4 regions of the Neobacillus sp. K501 genome follow, and region 4 is predicted to be linked to each of the others. Evidence: predicted binding sites of a transcription regulator. Region 4 holds the regulator's gene; each other region holds the start of a gene.
What was found. The regulator Rex, encoded in region 4, represses fermentation and respiration genes when NADH is low (regulators of the CRP and FNR family bind a similar motif). The targets are predictions, from matches to a motif close to TTGTGAAATATTTCACAA.

Region 1 (4,215 bases), on a different contig from region 4:
GGCTTCCCCAAGATTGATATATTGTTCGATTGCGCCAGGTGCTTTTGGTTCAATGACATGAGGAGCTGTCCCGTCGACAATACCCACCTTCAAAGCGGGAATTAACACTCCATCAATTGAGCTCGTGTCAGATGAGCAATGTAAAAATTCAATATCTAACCCTTTTTCAGCCCACTCATGGCCAATCTTTTTCATCAGCGAGGATTTTCCTGTACCTGGGCCGCCTTTTAGGATATAAACACGGTCAAGACCTTGGAGATTTGAATCATATAGACTATGAAATCCCCTAGCTGTATTTCCGCCAGCATAGTAATTTAAGATTTTTCCTGCCACTTTATCCACCCCTTAGTAGTGACTTTTTCACATCCTATCATATGCCGGCATCCCACTATAGGTGAATGCCTAGGTTCACTTTACTAAATCGATTGTTTCTCCATTCGTAACTGCGATTAAATCTTCGGGCTTCACAACCATTTGCACACCGATTTTTCCTGCACTAACAATGATGTTCGCATGGATTCCAGAGCTTTCATCAATAAAAGTTTGATACTCTTTTTTCATCCCAACCGGGGAGCACCCACCGCGAATATAGCCTGTCCATTTTTGGATATCCTTCACGGGTATCATTTCTACCTTCTTTTCACCAGCTGCTTTCGCGGCTTTTTTTAAATCGAGCTCATCCTCAACCGGGATGACAAAGACATAAATATTTCTACTTGCCCCTTGTGCAACGAGAGTTTTATAGACCTCCTGCGGATTTCGGCCAATTTTTTCAGCAACAGAAACCCCATCAATTTTCCCGTCTTTATTTTCATATGTAAGTATTTCATAGGCGATCTTCTTCGAATCAAGGATTCGAATCGCATTGGTCTTCACCTGTGCCACACTAAATCATCCTTTTTTCCATTTATTATAACAATTTTTCCATCTAAAAAGAGGGGAGCTGCTTAAAGAAGCACTCCCCTCTCTCTTAAGAGCATCTAAATGAGCGAATTCTATTTAGATCAATTCCGAAGTACTCCCAACGGAACCCGCGCCAGCGATAGCCAGCAACTGAGGTTCGGCCGACATAGGTCGGATAGAACCAGAAGCTATTTCCATTATTTAGCCAAACATAGGTAAATCGGTACAAACAGCCCCTGATGGCTCCAGGATCCACGGCATATAATTGCGGTGATTCTTGTGGAGTGTACGACGGTGGTGGGGTGGAAGGAGCTCCTGCTTGCTGCCCTCCGCCTCCGCCAAATGGTGGAAACTGCTGGCCTCCGCCTCCAAAGGGCGGGAAACCTTGTTGTCCACCGCCACCGAATGGCGGAAATCCAGGCTGCCCGCCACCTCCACCGAATGGCGGCGGCATAAATGGAAATTGGCGTTCATCATAAACAGGATACATACTGTAATGATTCGGATAACCATAATAATACACGAACATATTCCTCCTTTATTATGCGTTCCTTTTACAGTATGTTAACAGCCCGAATTGGGTTAAAGCTGCTTATAACTATACCCGTAGGTTTAACACGGAATCTCCATATTGTTGTCACCCGTTTGTCACTCTATCAACCTCGATATATAGTAAACTTAAATTATCCAAAGGAATCCTTTTATTAAGGGGAAACAGCTTATTACCCACTATAGAAGTTTATTTATTTGTGAAGTTATTCACATATATCAACCATTGTCCGAATCTAATAAAACTAGCAAAGGATGACACCTATGAAATATGATTTAGTCTTATTACATGCACCAAGTGTTTATGATTTTCGAAAAAATTCCCTGCTTGCAGGTCCGATAAGCGATGTAGTCCCGTCATCACCAGTGTTTGAAATGTACCCAATCGGGTTAACGAGTATTGCTGACTATCTTGAGCGCTACGGACTTCGGGTTAAGATCATCAATATTGCTAACCGGATGCTAATGAGTGAGAAATTTGATGTGGAAGCGAAGCTTAGAAAAATCAAGACGCGCGCCTTCGGAATTGACCTTCACTGGCTGCCGCATGCCCATGGCAGTATTGAATTGGCTAAAATCGTCAAAAAGCTCCATCCTGATAAACCCATCATTTTCGGCGGACTATCTGCAACCTATTATCATAAAGAGTTAATCCAGTATCCGTTCATTGATTTTGTGATGCGCGGTGATTCTACCGAAAAGCTAATGCTGCTTTGGATGAATAAATTAGAGACAGGCAATACCCATTATGTTGATATCCCAAACTTGACCTGGAAAAAAGGGACAGAAATTGGCTATAATTCGATTACATATGTGCCAGAGGATTTAAATGATATCGATGTTCCAGGCTATCGCTATACGATCCGCTCGGTGTTTAAATATAAAAACTTCCTTGACCCGCTGCCCTATAAGGGCTGGCTGCAATATCCCAATACAGCCCTGTTAACCGCAAGAGGCTGTTCGCAAAACTGTCTCATTTGCGGAGGCTCAAAGGATGCCTACGATCAAAACTGTGGTCGAAGCTCGCTTGCCTTACGCTCACCAGAAAAGCTGGTCGATGACATTCAATTTATTTCACGCTTTAGCCGGGCACCGATCTTTATTCTTCATGACCTGCGCCAGGGTGGCCGTGAGTATGTGAAGGAGTTCTTCAGCCGTTTGAAGAAGCTGAATCTAAAAAATGAAATTGTCTTTGAACTCTTCCAATATGCGGGTGAAGAATTCTTTCAAATGATGAATGATAGCTGTCCAAAATACAGCATTGAAATTACATTGGAAACGCATGATGAAAAAATCAGACGTTATAATTCCAAATTCAATTGTACGAACCCAAAAGTTTTCGAAACGCTTAATTTTGCCTTAAAGCATGGCGCAAAAAAAATCGATTTATTTTTTATGACGGGTATTCCTGGCCAAACATACCAGAGTGCTATTGAAAACATTGATTTTTGTGAAAAAATTCACTTAGCATGTAACAAGGATCCGAGGCTGTTTTACTTTGTCGCACCGCTTGCACCTTTCCTAGACCCAGCGAGTGCAGCATTTGAAAATCCAGAGCTTCATGGTTTTAAAAAATTCTGTCATACACTTGAAGACCACCGCAAGGCGATCACTCAGCCGTCATGGAAGCATATGCTCAGCTATGAAACGAAGCAGATGACACGCGATGACATTGTGAACTCTACTTATGATGCGGCACAAAAACTAAACGAGATGAAATTAAAGTATGGGCTGATTGATCAAGCAGGCTATACGGAAATTAAAGGGAAAATTGAGAAATCCAAGGCTTATATTGAAAAGATTGATTATGTTCTTTCGCTTCCTGAAGATAAGCAGCAAGTGGAATTAGCAAAAATCCAAGAGGAAATTGAAGAATTAAATAAATATAGTATTTGTGGTAAAAATGAACTGAAGTGGGATGTGCAAAAGAATTACGCGAACTTCTTCTCGCTGGCACATGTTGGATTAGAGCAGCTTTATGAGGAATATGTAAGTAAAATCAAACATGCACTCCGACCACAGCTCCGTCACCAATTTAAACTCGAGCCAAAGCGTCAGAAAGCAATAGAATAGGAAAAAGACGTGTGAGCCCACACGTCTTTTTTTATTAATGTCCGCCCAGATAAGCCATGCGGATCTGATCGCTTTGATTGAGTTCTTCGGAAGAACCGGAGATGACGATTTTTCCAGTTTCTATAACGTAGGCACGATCTGCGATCGACAAGGCCATATTGGCATTCTGTTCAACCAATAGAATCGTTGTCCCCGTTTGGTTGATTTCCTCAATAATCCGGAAAATCGTTTTTACTAACAGCGGGGCCAGCCCCATCGAAGGCTCATCCAACAGCAGCAGCTTTGGTCTTGCCATTAACGCTCGTCCCATGGCAAGCATTTGCTGCTCACCACCTGATAATGTCCCGGAAAGCTGTTTGCGGCGCTCATGCAAACGTGGGAACAACTGATAAACCTTTTCGAAATCCTCACGAATCCCTTGTTTATCCTTCCGCAAGTAAGCACCTAATTCAAGATTCTCCTCCACTGACATGTTAGCAAATACGCGGCGTCCCTCGGGAACATGGGATAAACCTTGCTTCACAATCGACTGTGCCACCTTGCCAGAAATGGATTTACCTTCAAATATAAGATCACCGCTTTTAGGCTTAAGCAGGCCTGAGATCGTTTTTAATAAAGTACTTTTACCGGCACCATTGGCACCAATTAGGGTAACAATTTCACCTTGATTAATCTCCAAAGAAACACCCT
Region 2 (4,215 bases), on a different contig from region 4:
TCTATATTAATAGAAGGAACGCGGAATAGACTGACGGTACAACCGCTGGAAGGGTCGGGGAAATGGACGATCGACCGCTCCCTGCCCCTCGTCTATGGTGGACTCGGCTCGAAAGACGAGCTCAAAGATGCAGCTGGGAAAATCGTACTGCTAAAACGGGGGAAGCTTACGTTTACGGAAAAGGCACAAAACGCGCTTGAAGCAGGAGCGAGTGCGGTGATTATCTACAATAATCTGAGCGGAAATTTTATGGGCAATCTTGAGCATCCGCTCTCGATACCGGTAGGGTCCCTATCGAAAAAGGATGGGGAAGTCCTGAAAAAACGAGTAAATACAACAGTAAGAATTTCCGTGAGTCACGAAAAAGATCAGCTCGCTGACTTTAGTTCGCGCGGCCCGGTGACTGGCACCTGGGAGGTGAAGCCGGACATTGTTGCCCCAGGGGTAGCGATCAACTCGACGATTCCGGGTGGTTATCTGTCGCTGCAGGGAACGAGCATGGCGGCGCCGCATGTCGCTGGAGCGGCTGCGTTAATTAAACAAGCCCATCCGGATTGGACACCGGAGCAGATTAAGGCAGCCCTGATGAATACCGCAAAACCGTTAGTAAAAAGTGAATCATCTACTCCTTATCGGACGTATGAGCAGGGAGCGGGGAGGATCCAAGTTGCGGAAGCGGTGAAGGCAAAGTCACTCGTCTCGCCAAGCAGTATCCGTTTTGGCAAATTTGAAGGGGAGGAAGATGTTCATAAAGCCTTTTTAACAATAAAGAATGTATCGGACCATAAGCTGCATTATTCCTTTGAAATTCCAAAACATGTCGAGGGCTTAGAGTGGCGGTTTCCCCTATCCTTTACTCTTGAACCTGGCGAATCCCAGGAAACAAAAATTGAATTGACAGTGGAGCCGGACCAATTGAAGGGGAAAATTCACGATGGCTACCTGTCGATTGATGCTGGCGAGACAAAAATCAACATCCCTTATATGTATGTTTTGGAAGAGCCGAACTATCCGAGGGTGATGGGCTTTGATTTTAAGGAAGGCGACCAGCCGGGAAGCTACCGATACGAGGTGTACCTTCCAGGGGGAGCAGAGGAATTTGGCATCGCATTGTTTAATCCCGATGACTACCGCTTTGTGGGATTTTTGGATAGCGAACAGAATATGAAAAAGGGATTGATTAGTAAGGACGTACCGCCAGAAAATATTCCTTCATCGGGGGCTTATCTTGCCAAAGTGTTTGCGAAAAAGGCAGGCAAGGAGGATTTTATTGAAAGGATGCTGATCATCGGAGAAGGAACCAGGGTAGGGAGTGCAGGGGATGTTAAAAAAGTTGTGAATTAAAAGTTCACAAAATGGACACATTTTTGTCAAAACTCATACCTGATTTCAACTAAAATATAAGTGACATACATCACACAAAGATGGAAGAATTTATCGAGAATAGATTGTGGATATTTTCACGTAAATCCATTGACATTGACAGGGTGCTATTGTATGCTAACAAAGGATGTAAAATGAGAGGGTTTTCATAATTTCGACAAACTTTTTAGAGTTTTCTCGATACATCCTTTTTGTACATAAACCTCGTTTTGATGCCATTCTCTTATGGTGAGGATGCGATAAAATGCGTAAAGAAAACCGCAATCCACTAAAAGCATATGCCTTAATGTCCACCATTCTTGCCTCCCTTGTCGGATCCATTCTAATCGGTCTATTTGCAGGTAGATGGCTGGATAAACAGTGGGGTACAGAGCCAATTTTCTTAATAATCGGATTGTTCCTTGGTTTAGCGGCCGGTATTTATTCAATGTTATACTCTATTCGTCATTTCAACTCAGGAGATTAAACCAACCATGCCAGAATTTCAAACAATGTTTGCACGACAGCGAAAATGGATGTTTTTTTTATTGTCTTTTTATGTGCTTGGTTGGGGGTTCACATCACAGCAATCAATCTTTCTAGGGTTGGTTCTTGGGACAAGTTTGAGCCTCTTTAATTTGTGGTTGATGGCGAGGAAAATCGACAATTTTGGACAGGCAGCAGCGGAAGGCAGGAAAATTCGCTCGCTTGGATCATTTTCACGGTTGGCTACCGGAGCATTAGCAGTAGTGATCGCCATGAGGTATCCAGACCATCTGCACCTCATTAGTGTAGTAATAGGATTAATGACATCCTACATTGTCATTATGATAGATTTTTTTTATCAATATTTCTTTTTAGATAAATAACGGGGGAAGCGAGGTGAATACTGTTGCATCATGAAGCTCCAATAGTAACGTTTCTTGGGCTCCAATTTAACTTGGCGAACATCTTGATGATTACCATTGCAACGTTAATTGTCTTTTTGATTGCTGTCCTGTCTACTCGGAAGCTGGCGATGAAACCAACAGGTATCCAGAACTTCATGGAATGGGTAATGGATTTTGTGAAAAACATCATTAACAGTACGATGGATTGGAAAGATGGCGGACGGTTCCATGTCCTTGGGATTACCATCATCATGTATGTCTTTGTAGCAAATATGCTAGGGCTGCCTTTCTCAGTTGTTGTAGACGGTGAACTTTGGTGGAAATCACCAACCGCAGATCCGGCTGTCACACTGACTTTAGCCACATTAGTCGTGGGATTATCTCATTACTATGGTGTAAAGATGAGAGGATCAGCAGCATATGGGAAGGAATTCTTTAAACCGTTCTGGTTTATGTTCCCAATCAAAATTATTGAAGAGTTTGCAAATACTCTGACTCTCGGTCTCCGTCTTTACGGAAACATTTATGCGGGGGAAATTTTATTAAGCTTACTCGCAGCTGGTTTAGCAACCGGTGTCGGCGGAACTATTGCCGCTGCACTACCAATGCTCGTTTGGCAAGGCTTCTCAGTCTTTGTCGGCGCCATCCAATCATTTATTTTTGCAATGTTAACAATGGTTTACTTGTCTCACAAAGTGAGCTCAGACCATTAAGATATACCGTTCTTTCATAAAGAACAAAAATAATAATTTATTTTTTCATACATTAAAGGAGGAAATTTTCAAATGGGTCTTTTAGCAGCAGCAATTGCAATTGGTTTAGCGGCACTAGGTGCAGGTATCGGTAACGGTCTTATCGTTTCAAAAACAGTAGAAGGTATCGCTCGTCAGCCAGAAGCTCGTGGTATGCTTCAAACTACAATGTTCATCGGGGTTGCGTTAGTTGAGGCGATTCCTATCATCGCGGTTGTTATCGCGTTCATGGTTCAAGGTCAATAATCGAACTTTAAAGTTCAAATACAATGGCGAAGTCATTCGTGAGAACCTTCGCCATTCGTTTATGCCCATTACTTGGGGATAAACCATTGATTCCGACAATTATTTCGACTGATATATAGGTTGTTTTAAGGAAAGACCTTGAAAGGAGTGAATCGCGGGTGTTAACAAATAGTTTAGTATTAGGTGCTGCAGCAGCACACTCTGGTGTAAACTGGGGAGATATTCTTTTCCAGCTTGCTATGTTTGTCATCTTAATGGCATTGTTGAAAAAGTTCGCGTGGGGTCCATTAATGGGCATCATGAAGCAACGTGAAGAGCATGTTGCCGGTGAAATTACCGCAGCTGAAAATAGCCGTCAAGAAGCAAAGAAATTATTAGAAGAGCAAAGATCGCTTTTAAAAGAAGCGCGTTCTGAAGCTCAGAACTTAATTGAAAACGCGAAAAAGCAAGGCGATGTACAGCGTGAAGAAATTATCGCTATCGCTCGTACAGAAGCTGAGCGCATTAAAGAAGCAGCTAAGCTTGAAATTGATCAACAGAAGGAAAAAGCAGTTGCCGCTATTCGTGAGCAAGTTGCCCACCTTTCTGTATTGGTTGCCTCTAAAGTGATTGAAAAAGAATTGAATGCAGCCGATCAAGATAAATTGATTAGCGAATATATTCAAGAGGCAGGAGAAAAGCGATGAGCAACTCCATGGTAGCAAAGCGCTACGCGTTGGCTCTTTTTCAAATTGCAAAAGAACAGCAGCTTCTTGGAGTAGTAGAAGAAGAACTTCGTGTAGTGAAAGAAGTTATGCTCTACAACACAGATTTAAAAGCCGTTCTAAAATCTTCAAAGCTATCGATTGATAAGAAGAAAGAGATTTTAAAAGCAGCTTTTGCCACTGTGAATGGATATGTACTAAATACATTATTGATTTTAATTGACCGTCACCGCGAGGATGAAATCGTCGAAGTGGCGAACC
Region 3 (4,215 bases), on a different contig from region 4:
AAGATATCGAAAGATCGTAACGGACGAGGAGTTAGATCACTACATAGCTTTCATTGGATATGTAACTGAATTAGAACGGAATTCATTATTAGCAAGTTGTGAAATGGCTGTTTTTCCAAGTCTTTACGAGCCATTTGGAATTGTAGCTCTTGAGGCAATGATACTCGGTCGCCCAACGATTGTTTCTAATATAGGGGGATTAAAGGGAATTGTTAATCATTTACAGACAGGTTTATTAATGATTCCAGGGGATGCTAACAGTTTATTAGATAATATTCAATGGCTGCTCCAAAATCCAGAGAACGGGATGGAGCTTGGAAAGAAGGCGCGGCAAATTGTTATCAGCCTGTACGGATGGAAACGAATTGCCTTAGAAACAGTCCATATTATCGAAGATACATTAATAAATAAAAAAGCAATGGCGAATGAAGAATAAAAGGACATTAATGACTTTAAAAAACACACTAGCATTTCCTTTTGAAAAATGATATTATAGAAAAGTCGTATGAACGAACTAGCTTAATCGTTTGGAGGGAAATTGACATGCGTGTAAATATTACGTTAGCTTGCACTGAGTGTGGAGATCGTAACTATATTTCAACAAAAAATAAACGTAACAACCCAGATCGTCTTGAGCTTAAAAAATATTGCCCAAGAGAAAAGCGTACAACAGCACATCGTGAAACAAAATAAGCAGTAGGGCTTCCTGCTGCTTTTTTTGTTGTCTAAAGTTGGAGGAATTCTATATGAATGAAAAAAATATTATTCGACAACGAATGAAGGAAACACTTTCAAAGCTTTCTAAACCTAACTATGAAGATTTTTCCTATAAAATTGCCCTAAGGTTATTTGAAGAAGAAAATTGGAAACAAGCAAACGTTGTCGGGATAACGATTTCGCACCCACCTGAAGTTGATACCTACCAAATTATTCGGAAAGCCTGGGAATTAGGCAAGCAGGTTGTCGTACCAAAATGTGATCCGAAAGAAAAGAAATTAAGCTTTCGATTGTTAACGGAATTCTCTCAATTAGAATCTGTGTATTATGGACTATTAGAACCGATTGAAGAGCAGACGAAGGAAGTGCTGCCAGAGAATATCGATTTGTTAATCGTTCCTGGATTAGCCTTTACCAGCGAAGGATTTCGGCTCGGTTTTGGTGGCGGCTATTATGATCGCTATTTACCTGATTTTCTAGGCGAAACGTTATCCCTTTGCTTTCACAGCCAAGTTATTTCACAATTTCCAATTGAAAAGCATGATATACCAGTTTCAAAAATTATAACAAACAATGAGGTAATAAAAACAAGATGACCGAAACGCTGATCGTTTTCATTATTATCCTTTTAACAGCTATTACCGGCTATTTACTAAAATCACTAAGCATCTCTGGAGCGATTGCAGCATTTTTGACAGGACTGACTGTTTATAGTGGATTTGGTATCAATGGTCTGATATTATTAGGTGTTTTCTTTGCTTCATCCAGCTTATGGTCAAAATATAAAAGTTCAGCCAAAAAAGAATTGGATGAAAAATTAGCAAAAGGAGCTAGAAGAGACTGGCGTCAAGTAGCTGCTAATGGCGGGACAGCAGCAATTTTTAGTATATTTAATGATTTTCATTATGATGTTATTTGGGTAATCGGATTTACAGTAAGCATGGCGAGCTCTAACTCGGATACCTGGGCATCAGAAATTGGTTCCGTTAGCAAGAGAAAACCTATTTACATACGGACGTTCAAAAGAGTAGATAGAGGAACTTCTGGTGCAATCAGTTTATTAGGTACGGCAGCATCACTCTTTGGTTCCTTACTGATTGCACTGGTCAGTGTAATACTTTTTAATTTGAACGCGGCTCATTTATTCATAATTTTTCTATTTGGATTTATGGGGAATGTCATTGATACGTTGTTTGGGGCATACTATCAACAAGCATATATTTGTAAAATATGTGGAATTGAAACGGAGAAGAAGAGCCATTGCCAAGAATCAACAATGAGAATAAAAGGTTTATCATTCGTCGATAATGATATGGTTAATTTTTTATCTGGTTTGATTGCTGCGGTGTTGGCGATGGCGGTTATTTTCTTGTTTCGGATATGATTCTAACAGGGGCATGCTATTATTAGATACTGTAACAAAATAGCTATAAAGACAACGGTTTCACTTGGATATTAATAATGAAATGAGTTTGTGAAATAGTGTACAATCTAAATGTAGAACAATAATTATTAATGGTAATTACCGTAATTCCCAAGGAGGAGATATCATGGTAAAAGTAAATAGAGTTGCATTAGTTGGAACAGGTGCTGTTGGTTCAAGTTACGCATTCGCTTTATTAAATCAAGGAATTACAGAAGAGCTTGTTTTAATAGATCTAAATGAAGCAAAAGCCGAAGGGGATGCAATGGATCTTAATCATGGCCTTCCATTTGCACCTTCAAGAACAAAAATTTGGTATGGTACATATGCAGATTGCGACCAGGCCGATCTTGTCGTCATTACAGCAGGTGCAAATCAAAAACCAGGAGAAACGAGACTTGATCTTGTTGAGAAAAACACGAAGATATTTAAGGGTATCGTCGAACAGATAATGGCAAGTGGCTTTGATGGGATTTTTCTGGTGGCAACTAATCCGGTAGATATTTTAACTTACGCAGTATGGAAATTTTCTGGTCTTCCAAAAGAGAGGGTTATTGGCTCAGGTACTATTTTAGATACCGCACGCTTCCGCTTCTTACTTGGGGAATATTTTGACGTAGATACTCGTAACGTTCACGCTTATATTATCGGTGAGCATGGGGATACTGAGCTCCCGGTTTGGAGCCATGCTGATATCGCTGGGACAAGAATTTCTGAGTGGACTAAAAGACATGAAAGTAATCAAGCAGATCTTGATAAAATCTTTGTTAACGTTCGTGATGCGGCTTATCATATTATTGAAAGAAAAGGTGCCACCTATTATGGTATTGCCATGGGGCTAGTCCGCTTAACGAAATCAATATTACGAAATGAAAATTCAGTACTAACGGTCTCAACCTTACTAGATGGAGAATACGGTCAAAGCGATGTATATATCGGTGTTCCTGCAGTAGTAAATCGCAGTGGCGTTAGGGAGGTTGTTGAATTAGAGTTAAATGAGGAAGAAAAGGAAAAATTCACAAACTCAGTTAATGTATTGAAGAAAACAATGGAACCTGTATTAAAAAAGTATTAATATGATTATCCTGAAAGGACGAAAAGAAGATTGAATTTCGTCCTTTTTGTTTGGATAAAATTCGGCTTTAAACGCACTATAAGAAAAGGAGGGATTAACAAATGTCTCGAATGTTGACTTCAATATTAATGATAGGTTCGATTGGTTATTTTGCATTTCGATATAGATATCGACTGATAAATATTGTGCTTAAGTCTGGCTGGCTCCGTAGATTTGCTGTTGGGTCGATTATGAGTTATCCAGGTGTAAGAAATAAAATGATGCAGACTGTTTTTGGCAGACCTGCGACTGGACCATCTGAATGGTAAACTCAGATGGTTCTTTTACTTTATAGCTTGAGAATATCGTCTATAATAATATAGAGAACTTGATCCCTTGTAGAATGGAGAGGAGAATTTGACCTTTAGAGAGGATTTTATTTTTTGGCGCGTAGCTGAATATTTTATAGCAGACCAAGGTTACCGAATCATACAATTATTTGAAAATCAAAAAGAACTATGGCTTGAAAAGCTTGAGAATAAAAGGGTCCCGATCGTTCGCTTAGTAAGGAAGGATTTAGACTGGAGTAGTTCGATGCAACGAGATATTGAGTTCTCTGCTGCTAATGGGGAACGAATCCGTAAGCAGGTTAACCGAGGTGAATTAAATCTTTATAATGTGTTTGTTAGCCAATTTCCACCAGTTGACGAATATGAATATCGTCTTGCAAAGCCCTTTACCTTTCCGGAAGGAAATAAAACATCAGTCCATTCCATTTTATTGACAAGTGCAGATTATGAGGTGGGATTGAAGCATCTTTCTGAGGTAATAGAAAGTGAAATTCGCTTTCCGATTGAAGAGGAGTATTCAGAACTAGCAGTCCAAGCACAAAAGAAGGCAGCCTTGGAGTATGCGGTAAATAAGGTGAAAACGGAAAAAGCTATTTTCTCAAATGGAAGACCTATTTTTACATATATCTTCATGGTTATTCAGGTAGCGCTTTTTTTGTGGTTAGAGTTAA
Region 4 (4,215 bases):
CTCATCACCCTCAATTACTTTTACAAAAAGGGAAGCATCATGATCCCCAAATGGGAGAAAGGCAGATTTTCTTTTTATGGTGATTTTCCCGCCACCGATTTCCTCTGCGATACTTTCACCAAAGCGGAGGACAATTTTTATCTTATCGGCGTTAAGCAGACCTTTTACCTCCATACCGCCATTTAGAACAAAGTTCTCATATTCCACATCTCCCTTAACCGAGAGGCTACCCTTAATATCAGCCTCATCCCCTGATAAGTCCTCACCGCTGTCGAGCGTGCCAAGAATCTTTATTTTCTTTAATTCTGACGTGCCGCCGATCATCATATTGCCCATGATCAACATATCATTTGCAGTCATATTCCCTTTGACTTCTGCTTCGCCAAACACTTTTACGGACCCCGTTTTAACATTTTCTAGTGCTTCACAAGTGCCATATACCTTAAGGACATCACAGTCCACATCGGTTATTATATTTCCGTCTCCCCTGATAGTGATTTTGTCATAATGCCCACCAGGATAATCCCCAGATCCATTGATCGTAAGATTTTGACCTTTACTCATTCCTTTCCCCCCTTACACTTCTCTGATTTCTTTCACGATTGCCGTTTTATCGATCGAAAACTCCCCAGAGTATTCCACGACATCAATCGTACAATTAGCACCGATCAAAACATGGTTTCCTCGGACTATTTCCGCCTTGGTGTTTTCAATTTCAATTCGATCGCCTTCAATCAATTCCGTCTCTAACTGGGTTGGCAGGATCGATTTAAATAGTCCCAATAGCGAAGCTTTTTGTTTAATCACAATCGTATGACCACCGATTTCTTTCGCTTTACAATCCCCAAAAAGTTTTATGTCGATTTTTTCCGCATTCAAAAGACCACTGATTGTAAATTGTGATTCCGCCTTAAACGTTTCTGCTTCGCAATCTCCTTCTACGGTTAACCGGCCATGGATACCTATTTCATCACTTTTAATTTTCCCGCCCACAGTTGCTTTTCCGGCTACTTTTAGTTTCTTAACATAGAGGCTATTCGCGATTTTAGCTGTTCCATCAACCTTTAGGGACTCACCCTCAAAATTCCCGTTAATTTTCCCGTTTCCGTTAATTTTGCCTGCTTGTGCAAATACATTCCCATTGACAACCCCAGAACCGTTGCAATCAAATTCCGTACATACTATATCGTTATTAACGGTCCCTTTTCCATTTAATTTCACTCGATCGAACTCTCCGCCGTTGGAAGACCCAAAACCATTGATCACCAAATCTCTCCTGATTTTCGAATCCATATTTCTGCTCCTTTATAGTAATTTCGCTTTTATTTCCTCCATACATGCCATCAACGAGAGGTGTGCAACCGTTTTGGTACCAGGTTCACATCGGAACCCCTCTGGATTGATTAACAATAGACAAGAAGATACCCCAAGCTTTCTCGTAATCACCACTTCACAATGTTTCTGCTTAATCTCCTGCCTGTTGGGGATTAATACTTGCAGCAGCATCTTCCCTTCATCCAAACTAATTTCGCCTGATTGAAGCAGCTTTTCTAATACATAAATCTCCAGCATCCTTGATAAATTAAAACGTGGTCCGCTTTTTTCGAGATCTAAATATAAATCCATTACAACTTGAGAAACAATGTTACGTTTTATGATTTCGCTTGACTCTAATGTTAAATTTGACAAATTGGGTGAAAACATATCTGCAAGTTCATCTAAGGACAAATTCTCTTTCATTGTTTGGATTTTTTCTATTCTTTCTAAAATTTTTGCTTTTGGAAAGAAGGTTTCCTGACCCGTAAACGTTGATTTCCGTACAAACCATTCTTCAGGAATAAGGTCTTTACGTTTCCAACGGTATAACTGTCCGTACGAAATTCCGGCCGCTTCTAATAAATCCTTTTTCGAAATTAACTCCTCGCTCATTTTGTAAAACTCCCTTCTAACAACAATGTAACATAACACTGTTACGTTGTAAAGTTGTGGAAATGAAAAAACTCTTCCCTTTTAGAGAAGAGCCTAAAGTCATCGTTATTTATCCCGCATTAACGGGCAGTAAAACCCCCACTGATTGAAGTTTCACTTTATTCCACTTCCTCAGCCGTTGGATAGTGCTTTAAGAAGTAGACGAGAGATTGCAGTTCTACCGCTAGATCAATGTGATGGACACGAATCGATGACGGGACATTTAATCTCGCTGGAGTAAAATTCAAGATTCCTTTCACATTTGCTTTTACCAGCCGGTCAGTTATCATTTGCGCGACCGGTGCAGGTACCGTCAGAATCGCCACCGGAATTTCCTCTTTCGCCAAATATTCATCCAAGTCATCCATATGGTAGACTGGGACATCGCCGATCGTCGTACCCATTTTTTCTGTGTCCACATCAAAGGCACAGGCAATTTTTGTATTATTATTTTTCAAAAAATTGTAATTAAGAAAAGCGGTTCCGAGGTTACCCACCCCAATCAACGCCACTTTTGTTAATTCATCCTGATCTAATGTTTTTCTGAAAAATGTAAGAAGATAATTCACATTGTAGCCGTAACCCTTTTTCCCTAAGGCACCAAAATAGGAAAAGTCCCGGCGAATGGTTGCAGAATCCACTTTCACGGCCTCACTTAATTCCGCCGAGGAAACCCTTTGTTTGCCGGAAGAATGAAGATTCTTTAGAAATCGATAATATAAGGGAAGTCGCTTTGCTGTCGCTTGTGGTATTTTCATCGTATCGTTACTCATAATCTCCACACCCTTTGTTCTTTATTTAACCGGTTCGGTTCTTAGGAAATCTCCGTTTTTCCCTCCGGTTTTTTCCACTAGATAAGTTGATCCAATCACCATACCCTTATCTACTGCTTTACACATATCATAAATGGTTAACGCACAGGCAGATGCCGCTGTTAGCGCTTCCATTTCAACACCTGTATTCCCTTTTGTTTTTACTGCTGCTTGAATATTTAGGCGATACGCTTCCGTCTGTTCCTGTTCCCAAGCAAAGGTTACATTGACACCCGTCAACGGAATCGGATGGCACATCGGAATGATATCCCATGTTTTTTTCGCTGCCAATACCGCGGCAACCTGCGCGACAGCAAGAACATCGCCTTTTTTCATTTCATTATTTGTGATTTTTTCATAGATTTCTTTACTAACAACAATGCTGGAATGAGCAAGCGCCGTCCGTGCTGTCTCTGGTTTATCACTAACATCAACCATCTTTGCTCTTCCTTCTTCGTTAAAATGCGTAAACTCTGCCATACAATTAATCCTCCAATAAAAAGATGATACACTATTTTTATCCATTTGTCTGTGAAACTTTGAACGAATTACGATAAATTATCTGTTTTTTCAGGAGAAACCTATGACCATATAGACCTTTATTGCCGCAACTGTAGGAATAAGGTACACTAATTTTAAGTAATAGAGGTGAATTTCAATGATATTATTACAAGTTAATCAATTACAGAAATATTATGGTGCTGACCTTATTTTATCGAATATAAAACTTGAATTACAAACCCGTGACCGTGTAGCCCTTGTTGGAAGGAACGGGGCGGGCAAGTCAACGCTATTAAAAATTATCGCCGGACACCTGTCCCATGATGGCGGAGAAATTATTAAACCGAAGGAAGTCACGATCGGTTATTTAGCACAGAATACGGGCCTAGAATCGAATTTGTCTATTTGGGACGAAATGTTGACGGTGTTCGAATCCCTTAGGTCCATGGAAAAATCACTAAGAAAGCTCGAAGAACGAATGTCAGACCCTTCCGCTTTCGAGGACAGTGGCAGCTATGAAAAGATCTTAAAGGAATACGACCAGCTTCAGATCCAGTTTAAAGATCAAGGCGGCTATCAATACGAGGCCGATATCCGCTCGATCTTACATGGTTTAAATTTCCCTGATAGTTCGGTGATGATTTCAAGTCTAAGTGGTGGTCAGAAAACACGTCTGGCGTTAGGGAAATTACTGTTAACCAAGCCGGATATTTTAATCCTCGATGAGCCGACGAACCATCTAGATATTGATACTCTTTCCTGGCTTGAGCAATACTTACAAGGTTATGATGGAGCCATCTTGATCGTATCCCATGACCGTTACTTTTTAGATAAAGTCGTTACACAGGTATATGAGGTTTCTCGTAAGCAAATTCAGAAATTCATCGGCAACTACAGCTCTTATCTGGATCAAAAGGCAGCCAATTATGAGCGG

Region 1: ACWM35_RS22590 (TIGR04190 family B12-binding domain/radical SAM domain protein) is a predicted target of Rex. The motif match lies at 1,651-1,668, and genes of this name have one in related genera.
Region 2: ACWM35_RS20140 (AtpZ/AtpI family protein) is a predicted target of Rex. The motif match lies at 1,449-1,466, and genes of this name have one in related genera.
Region 3: ACWM35_RS05900 (L-lactate dehydrogenase) is a predicted target of Rex. The motif match lies at 2,190-2,207, and genes of this name have one in related genera.

What each region holds. Positions count from the first base shown of each region.
Region 1 is NZ_JBSLYA010000013.1:95,169-99,383, reverse strand. It holds gene ACWM35_RS22605 (PRK06851 family protein) at 1-333, opposite strand, end outside; gene ybaK (Cys-tRNA(Pro) deacylase) at 409-885, opposite strand; gene ACWM35_RS22595 (hypothetical protein) at 971-1,432, opposite strand; gene ACWM35_RS22590 (TIGR04190 family B12-binding domain/radical SAM domain protein) at 1,717-3,525, shown strand; gene ACWM35_RS22585 (ABC transporter ATP-binding protein) at 3,560-4,215, opposite strand, start outside.
Region 2 is NZ_JBSLYA010000010.1:92,952-97,166, forward strand. It holds gene ACWM35_RS20135 (S8 family serine peptidase) at 1-1,344, shown strand, start outside; gene ACWM35_RS20140 (AtpZ/AtpI family protein) at 1,628-1,849, shown strand; gene ACWM35_RS20145 (ATP synthase subunit I) at 1,857-2,231, shown strand; gene atpB (F0F1 ATP synthase subunit A) at 2,255-2,965, shown strand; gene atpE (F0F1 ATP synthase subunit C) at 3,038-3,250, shown strand; gene ACWM35_RS20160 (F0F1 ATP synthase subunit B) at 3,409-3,936, shown strand; gene ACWM35_RS20165 (F0F1 ATP synthase subunit delta) at 3,933-4,215, shown strand, end outside.
Region 3 is NZ_JBSLYA010000002.1:276,211-280,425, reverse strand. It holds gene ACWM35_RS05920 (glycosyltransferase family 4 protein) at 1-436, shown strand, start outside; gene rpmG (50S ribosomal protein L33) at 544-693, shown strand; gene ACWM35_RS05910 (5-formyltetrahydrofolate cyclo-ligase) at 747-1,313, shown strand; gene ACWM35_RS05905 (DUF92 domain-containing protein) at 1,310-2,101, shown strand; gene ACWM35_RS05900 (L-lactate dehydrogenase) at 2,265-3,215, shown strand; gene ACWM35_RS05895 (hypothetical protein) at 3,317-3,523, shown strand; gene ACWM35_RS05890 (rhomboid family intramembrane serine protease) at 3,612-4,215, shown strand, end outside.
Region 4 is NZ_JBSLYA010000017.1:5,025-9,239, reverse strand. It holds gene ACWM35_RS23820 (cytoplasmic protein) at 1-564, opposite strand, end outside; gene ACWM35_RS23815 (cytoplasmic protein) at 577-1,293, opposite strand; gene ACWM35_RS23810 (YhbD family protein) at 1,306-1,929, opposite strand; gene ACWM35_RS23805 (redox-sensing transcriptional repressor Rex) at 2,088-2,741, opposite strand; gene moaC (cyclic pyranopterin monophosphate synthase MoaC) at 2,763-3,260, opposite strand; gene ACWM35_RS23795 (ABC-F family ATP-binding cassette domain-containing protein) at 3,439-4,215, shown strand, end outside.